DNA from 2 places in the Aeromicrobium sp. Leaf291 genome. Region 2 is predicted to be linked to the other one. Evidence: predicted binding sites of a transcription regulator. Region 2 holds the regulator's gene; the other holds the start of a gene.
The links. The regulator LexA, encoded in region 2, represses DNA repair genes until DNA is damaged. The targets are predictions, from matches to a motif close to TCGAACANNTGTTCGA.

Region 1: the regulator LexA is predicted to act here: its motif matches at 2,077-2,092, upstream of ASF35_RS01510 (HNH endonuclease signature motif containing protein).

The regions. Positions count from the first base shown of each region.
Region 1 is NZ_LMNM01000001.1:320,131-324,338, reverse strand. It holds gene ASF35_RS01515 (arginine deiminase) at 1-244, opposite strand, end outside; gene ASF35_RS01510 (HNH endonuclease signature motif containing protein) at 689-2,026, opposite strand; gene glgB (1,4-alpha-glucan branching protein GlgB) at 2,190-4,094, opposite strand; gene ASF35_RS01500 (aminoglycoside phosphotransferase) at 4,096-4,208, opposite strand, start outside.
Region 2 is NZ_LMNM01000002.1:431,522-435,729, forward strand. It holds gene ASF35_RS11850 (hypothetical protein) at 1-1,050, shown strand, start outside; gene lexA (transcriptional repressor LexA) at 1,150-1,926, opposite strand; gene ASF35_RS18240 (LysM domain-containing protein) at 2,306-2,695, shown strand; gene ASF35_RS11865 (type 1 glutamine amidotransferase) at 2,721-3,467, shown strand; gene ASF35_RS11870 (VOC family protein) at 3,478-3,891, opposite strand.

The DNA.
Region 1 (4,208 bases), on a different contig from region 2:
GCGCCTCGGGCTGCTCGAGCGTCTCGACGAGCAGCTCCACGAGGTACAGCACCTCGACGTCGTGGTCGCGCAGCGCCTGCGCGAACGCGTCGTGCTCGTCCTGCGCGCGCCCCAGCCACGGGATGCCGTCGAACAGCAGCGAGTCGTTGTTGCGTGGCGTCAGCCGCGCGAGCTCCTGCCCGGGCCGGTGCAGCATGACCGTCCGCAGACGTCCGACCTCGCTCGATGCACCCCACGTCGTCATGGTCGTCAGCCTAGGTGCAGCCGGCCGGGTGGTCGCGGCACAGTGCCGCGCCGCCGATCCCGACCCCGATGGTCGAGCATCCGGGACCATCCACCGAACGCCTCAGAGATCCGTGAGCACCCCGGTGGTCGAGTGCCTCCACGAGCGCCAGCGAGGGGAGGTGTATCGAGACCACTCCGCGCGGTTCATCGGTATCCGCCCGGCATGTACCTGCGTGTCGAGACCGTCGGTGAATGGTCTCGATACGGACGGGCCTCGCAAGCTCGCCCGTCCTACTCGACCAGCGAAGTCGGCCTCGGTGGTCGAGCGCGGTTCCGGTGGTCGAGTGCCTCCACGAGCGCCAGCGAGGGGAGGTGTATCGAGACCAGTCCTGGGCGGTTCAGCGGTCGCTGGGCAGCACGAGTGCCCCGACGGTTTGGTCGGGGTGTCGTGATGGGACGGGGTTCAGGGTCGCCAGCGGGTGTTCCGTTGCCAGGTGTCGGAGCCCGGGAGCTTCCACTCGACGTGTCCGTCGTCGGGGTTGATCCTCCCGACCCAGCCCTGTTCGTGGGCTCGGTGGTGGTGGAACGGGCAGAGCAGTGCGCCGTCTCTGATGTCGGTGGTCTTGGAGATGGCGTAGGGGTTGAGGTGGTGGGCCTCGGTCCACCGGGCGTCGCGGTCGCAGTTGTCGGGTGCGGTGCAGCCGCCATCTCTCTTCTCCATCGCCCGGCGCGATGCTCTGTTGAAGAACCTGTTCGCTGATCCGAGGTCGAGCGGGAGGCTCGTACCTCCCAGAACCATCGGCACGATCTGCGCCGAGCAGGCGAGCCGGCGGGCTTCGCCGGCGCTGATGCGGGTTCCGTCGGAGAGGCCGGCGGCCTTGATGCCGCCCATCAAGGTGTCGAGATCGAGGTTCACGGTCACGACAGCGCTGACGCCACCGTTGGTGGGGAGGCGGTCGGCGGGGAGGTGCTCGACGAGGGTGGCGAAGGCGTGTCCGAGGCGCTGGGGGTAGGTCTGCCCGAATCCCACCTCGTCCATCTGCCCGGTCGCAGCGTTGACGGTCCCGACCTTCTGGTGCGGGGCTGCGAGCGCGTCGAGCGCGGTCTTGAGCATCGCGCCCTGTGCTTCGGGGAGGGTGAAGCGTCCGGTGACGGTGCCGTCGTTGTTGTCCCACATCGAGAACGACGTCTTCTTGCGGGCTTCCTCTTCGCGGCGGCGGAGGATCTCGTCCTCGTCGGCGTCGACCTCGTCGGTGGTCTTCTTGTAGGCGTCGGTGATCCGGGCGGCCCTGCGGCGCAGGTCCTTGAGCGTCAGCTTCTGCGCATCCTTCAGGAGAGTCTCTTCGCAGCGCTCACGCTGCTCTGGGGTGACGTCGTCGGGAAGCTTGGCCAGGGCGCGGGAGATCAGGTCGGCCTGCTTGGTGCTGATCACCCCGGAGGCGAGCGCGTTCTCGATGAGGGTGGTCTGCTCCTCGATCCGCTGCGCGGTGTTGACCAGGGCGTCGGCCCCGCCGCGGTCCCCACCGAAGTCGAACGAGATCGTGGCCCCGGTCGAGGTGCCCGTTCCCGGTCGCGGACCGTCACCGTTGGCTGCAGCTTTGCGGGCCTTCTCCAGCACGCGAGCGGCGGCCATCTTGTGGGCCGACAGCCGTGCTTCGGCGCGACCGATCTCGGCGAGGAGCCGTCGGACCTCGGTGGGGTCCAGGCCGTCCCACGCCGCGGTGGAGACCGTGTCGAGCAGGGCGTGGAGTCCGTGCACGCACGCCGGCACCGGGTGGGTGTCGAGTGCGGCGACGCTCATGATTCCTCCTGCTGATCTACTCCCATTCTAGAGGCAGGATCAGACATGAAACAAGCACATGTTCGAATACAAGCAGAACGTCCCGGCGGTCCACAGACCTTCGGCCCCACTCCGTGCGGAGCGGGGCCGAAGGGTGGTGCGCAGGGCGCGGACCGGGCCCGACCTACTGCTGCTCGGGCACCAGCCAGAGCACCCCGGCCGGGGGCAGCTGGACCTCGGCGGATGCCGCGAACCCGTGGTGCGGAACCATCTCGGCCTCGACGCTGCCCAGGTTGCCGACGCCGGAGCCGCCGTAGGACTCGGCGTCGGTGTTCAGCACCTCGCGCCACGTGCCGGGCAGGGGCAGGCCCACCCGGTAGTCGTGGTGTGGGCTGCCGGAGAAGTTGGCCAGGCAGGCCAGCTGCGAGCCGTCCGAGCCGATCCGCAGGAAGCAGATGACGTTGCCCTGGGTGTCGGAGGCGTCGATCCACCGGAAGCCCTCGGGACGCGCGTCGGCCGTGAACAGGGCCGGGGTGTCGCGGTAGGTGAGGTTGAGGTCGCTGACCAGCTCGAGCACACCGGCGTGCAGCGGGTCCTCCAGCGCGTGCCAGTCGAGACCGCGCGACTCGGCCCACTCGCCCTCCTGGCCGAACTCCCCGCCCATGAACAGCATCTGCTTGCCGGGGTGCGCCCACATGAAGGCCAGCAGCGCGCGCACGCCGGCCGCCTTGTTCCAGGCGTCGCCGGGCATCCGGCCCCACAGCGAGCCCTTGCCGTGCACGACCTCGTCGTGCGAGAGGGGCAGGACGAAGTTCTCGGTCCAGGCGTAGTCGATCGCGAAGGTCATCTCGCCGTGGTGGTACGAGCGGTGCACGGGGTCCTGCCCCAGGTAGGACAACGTGTCGTGCATCCAGCCCATGTTCCACTTGAAGCCGAAGCCGAGACCGCCGGCGTCGGTGGGCGCGCTGACGCCGGGCCACGCGGTGGACTCCTCGGCGATCATCATCACGCCGGGGTGGTGCTTGTAGACCGTGGCGTTGAGCTCCTGCAGCAGCTGCACGGCCTCGAGGTTCTCGCGGCCGCCGTGCTTGTTGGGCACCCACCCGCCGTCGTTGCGCGAGTAGTCCAGGTAGAGCATCGAGGCGACGGCGTCGACGCGCAGGCCGTCGAGGTGGAACTCCTCGAGCCAGTAGAGCGCGTTCGCCACGAGGAAGTTGCGCACCTCGTTGCGGCCGAAGTCGAAGACGTAGGTGCCCCAGTCGGGCTGCTCGCCGCGCCGCGGGTCGGGGTGCTCGTACAGCGGGGTGCCGTCGAAGCGGGCGAGGGCCCACTCGTCGCGCGGGAAGTGCGCGGGCACCCAGTCGACGATGACGCCGATGCCGCGCTGGTGCAGCTCGTCGACGAACCACCGGAAGTCGTCGGGGGAGCCGAAGCGCGACGTGGGGGCGTAGTACGACGTGACCTGGTAGCCCCACGAGCCGCCGAAGGGGTGCTCGGCCACGGGCATGAGCTCGACATGGGTGAAGCCCATCTCGACGAGGTAGTCGCCGAGCTCGTCGGCCAGCTCCCGGTAGGACAGCCCCGGTCGCCACGACCCGAGGTGCACCTCGTACACGCTCACCGGCGCCTCGAGCCACGCGGTCGCGTCGCGTCGGGCCACCCATGCATCGTCGCGCCAGCGGTGCTGCGGCTCCACGACGACGGACGCCGTGGCCGGGGGGACCTCGGTGCCGAAGGCGAGCGGGTCGGCCTTCTCGTGCCACGCACCGTCGGGACCCTGGAGGCGGAACTTGTAGCGCGCGCCGGCGCCGACGTCCGGGACGAAGAGGTCCCACACGCCCGAACCGCCGAGGGCCCGCATCGCGTGGGCCCCGCCGTCCCAGCCGTTGAAGTCGCCGACGACCTGCACGGCCTGCGCGTTCGGCGCCCAGACGGCGAAGGAGGTCCCGCCCACCGGCCCGGACGGGCCCTCGTGCGTGCGCACGTGCGCACCGAGGACCTCCCAGAGCCGCTCGTGGCGGCCCTCGGCCACCAGGTGCAGGTCGAGGTCACCCACCGCGGGGGGCCAGCTCGTCGTGGACTCGCTCATGTCACTCACCCTCACGCAGGATCCGGGCGATCGACCCCAGCGGGACGCTCGACCAGTCGGGTCGGTTGGCGTGCTCGTAGGACACCTCGTAGACGGCCTTGTCGAGCTCGAGGC
Region 2 (4,208 bases):
TCGGACCTGCGCGGCCTCGATGTTCCCTTCTGCGCCAACGAGTACGGCGCCGACACGACGTCGGGCTCCGGCGGCTACGACATCACCTTTCTCCCGGTGAGCCAGAACGGCGACTCCCGCTACCTCGTCTCGCACGAGGGCACCAACCGGGCCGGCGTCATCACGACGGGCGGGCGCCAGTACGCCAGCTGCAACGCCGCCACGAAGTACACCTACTCCGCGAGCGACGACGACCTCATCTCCTACGGCACCGGCGGCCTGTCGGCCACCATCTCCGCCAACCTCGACTCCGGCAAGCACGCGCTCGGCTTCGACACCGACGCGACCTACACGTCGTCGATCAAGCCGCACGACACCTGGACGACCGTCCGCGAGTACGTGCCCGGCACCAAGATCCTGGACCGCCCGATCATCACGGCCGGCCACGCGAACTCCTCGGGCTTCAAGCAGTTCGAGGGTCTGCGCAACGGCAAGTACTGGGTCGAGGTCGGGCGACGGACGAGCTGTTCTGCCTGGTACCCCAGCATCTACAAGGACAACTACCTCTACCACAAGGGTGGCGAGCGCGGCAGCGAGCGCTGGAAGACCGTCAACGGCGCCTACCCCGAGTACGAGACGTCGTACCGCTACGGCTTCAAGGCCAAGAAGCCGCCGAGCGGCTACAAGGGCTGGATGTACCGCGACGCCTGCGTGGCGCAGAGCGCCGGTGACTACAAGCTCGTCACCATCAACAACGGCGACGCCACGTCGAACACCTCCAAGCTGCGCAAGGGCGCCACGATCTCGGGCAAGGTCTCGCGGATCGGCGGCAAGAGCAACAAGGAGATGCTGGTCTCGGTGTACTCCACGCAGGGCGTGCTCGTGATGCGCTCGGCGTACACGAGCTCCTCGGGCCGCTTCGTCATCCGCGGCCTCGAGTCGGGCAACTACCGGGTCCTGGTCAACGGTGACTCGTGGCGCGGCATCGGTCGCACCCACAAGGGCACGCAGACCAAGCGGGTCACGGCCGGCAAGTCCTACAGCGTGGGCACGCTTAACTTCCGCAGCTGAGCACAGCTCGCCCGGCACCGCTCGTGCGCCGACGCACCACGAGGCCCTCTCCCGTGAACGGGAGAGGGCCTCGTGGGTGATGAGCGCTGACGGCGGGTGTCAGAGGCGGCGCAGCACCGTCGTGACCTTGCCCAGGATCGTGGCGTGGTTGCCGTCGATGGGGGAGTAGTCGTCGTTGTGCGGCAGCAGCCAGATCTGGCCGTCCTTGCGCTGGAACGTCTTGACCGTGGCCTCGCCGTCGAGCATGGCGGCGACGATCTCGCCGTTCTCGGCGACCGGCTGCTGGCGGACGACCACGTAGTCGCCGTCGCAGATCGCCGCGTCGACCATGGAGTCGCCGCGCACCTCGAGCAGGAACAGCGTGCCGTCGCCGACGAGGGAGCGGGGGAGCGGGAAGATCTCCTCGACCTGCTCCTCGGCCAGGATCGGACCGCCCGCGGCGATGCGACCGAGCATGGGCACGTAGGTGGCCTCGGGGCGCTGGTCGCCGAAGCCGGTCTCGTCGACCTCGGAGTCGTCGGCCGAGCTGAGCGTGCGCCGCGCCTTGACCACCTCGGGCAGGAAGATCTCGATCGCGCGCGGGCGGTTCGGGTCGCGCTTGACGTAGCCGAGGCGCTCGAGGACCCGCAGCTGGTGGGCGACCGAGGAGGTGCTGGCCAGGCCGACGGCGCCACCGATCTCGCGCATGCTGGGCGGGTAGCCGCGCTGCTCGATCTGGTCGCGCATGAAGTGCAGGATCTTCTGCTGCCGACCGGTGAGGCCGGTCATCTCGTCGACGGGACCGTCGGGCAGCTCACGCACGGAGTTGCGTGAACCCTTCGGGCGGCCCCGACGCGGCGCGTCGGCGGAGGGGTCGAGGGTGCTGTCGTCGCTCATGATGCCCACGCTAGACCTCTGCGCGGACGTTTACAAACACATGTTCGACAGCGTGTCGCGCGTTCGAACGGCGCGCTCGATGGTTCCGCGACGGCGCTCGGGACGCCGTCAGGCGCGTGCGACGCGTCACAGTCGAACATGGTGTCGAAGATTCTTTCACTGGAATGACGGGCAATCCTGCTGTCCGTTCGGATTCCTGTTCGAAAGGGGGCTGCTTTTGTCGGCGCCTTCCCCTACTGTCGTACACGTGTTCGATCGAACATCTGTTCGTCGGATCCGCGGAGCACCACCGCCCCCGGAGCATCGACCTTCGAATGACATCGGCAGGTGCTCGATCGACACACCAAGACTCCTTCCTCTCCCTTCCCCGGAGGTCACCATGAGCACCATCACCGTCTACGAGACCAGCCGCTTCGCCCCGTCGTTCTCCCGTGGGATCGCCGCGGCTCCGCGCAGCACCACCGAGCCGGCTGCGGTCCGGCTGACCCGTCGGGGCCGCCTCGTGCTCCTGCTCGCCGTGATCGCGGCGCTGGCGGTCACGGTCGTCGCTCTCGGCTCCTCCACCGTCGCCACCTCAGACGCGGGCGCGGTTCCCGCCACCACGGTCGTCACCGTGCAGGAGGGGCAGACGCTCTGGCAGATCGCCGCCGACGCCAACCCCGAGGGCGACGTGCGCGACACGGTCGACGACATCATGCGGATGAACTCGCTGCCGAGCGCCGGTGCGCTGCAGCTCGGCTCCGACCTCGCGGTGCCCGTCTACGAGTGACGGGCCCGTCCGGCACCATGGGGGCATGAACGACGCCTCCACCAACCCGGGCCCGACGCCGGCGGACCGCCCTCTGCAGGTCCACGTGCTGGCCGATGACACCGACCGCTCCGGTGGCTACGTCACGGAGCGGCTGCGGGAGCACGGCGCCGAGCTGACCTGGATCGACCGCGACACGTTCGACTCCCCGTGGTCGGCGACCGGTGTCGACCTGGTCCTCAGCCTCGGATCGGAGCGCTCGGCGCACGAGCCCCGCTGGGCCCACGTCGTGGAGGCGGAGTCCGACGTCGTGCGGGTGGCGCTCGGGTCGGGCGTCCCCGTGATGGCCATCTGCTACGGCGCCCAGCTCGTGGCCCGTGCCCTCGGCGGCACGTCGTACCGCGGCGACGGTGCCGAGATCGGGTGGCGCCGCGTCGACACGCTCGACGACGTCCTCTGCCCGGAGGGGCCGTGGGGGCAGTTCCACCAGGACGTGCTGAGCCCGCCGCCCACGGCGCGCGTGATCGGCAGCTCGTGGTTCGGCCCGCAGTGCTTCGTCGACGAGGCCTTCGGCGCCCGCGTGATCGCCTGGCAGTTCCACCCCGAGGTGACTCCGGAGACCTTCAGCCGCTGGGTCGACGAGAGCGCCGACCTCGTGCGGGTGAGCGGGTCGGAGCCCAGCGAGCTGAAGCGTCAGGCGCTCGCGAACGCGACGCGCAGCCGTCTCGCCGCGTTCGCGCTCGTCGACGCCGCGCTCGACCACCTCGGCGTGTCGGTGCCCCGCCCCGTGTGAGGGTCGGCCGCTACTGGCTCGCGGCGAGGTTGACCAGCCAGGCCACGCCGAAGCGGTCGTTCAGCAGGCCGAACTCGTCGCCCCACGGTGCACGCTCGAGCGGTGCCACGATCTCGGCGCCCTCGCTGAGTCCGGCCCAGTAGTCGCGGATGCGAGGATCGTCGCCGTTGAGGGTGACGTTGATGGCCGTGCCCATCGACGGCTGGTCGCCGCCCGGAGGAGTGTCGGAGGCCATCAGGTCGAAGCCGGCGTCGGTGACGAGGTGCCCGTGCATCATCCGGTCGGCCACGGCAGGGTCGTCGCTCATGCCGGCCTCGCCGAAGGTCATCGCCTCGATCGTCCCGCCGAAGACGGACTGGTAGAACTCGAGCGCCTCGCGGGACTCGTCGCGGAAGTTCAGGTAGGGGTTCAGTCGCATGGTCATCGCGCCATCATCCTCCTGTTTGTTCCAGAGTGGAAGAGGCGAAGGTCGTGCCGCGGTAGGGGTGCAGGGGCGCGCGAGAGGGCTGCTCGTGAGCCGTCCGACGGGCCGGGACACGCCGTGACACCTGAGGCCCGTGTGACTCGAGAGGCCGCTGACCTGCGCAAACATCGAGCTCCCAGATTTGTCTGAGCAACTCGTCAGACTTGCTTGCATGACCTGGTGGGCAGGCGTACGGTAGCCACTATATCTAGTGATTACACCGATGTAGTTCTCCACATCTAGTCCCACAGGGACGGGGGACTTACCCACAGGAATCC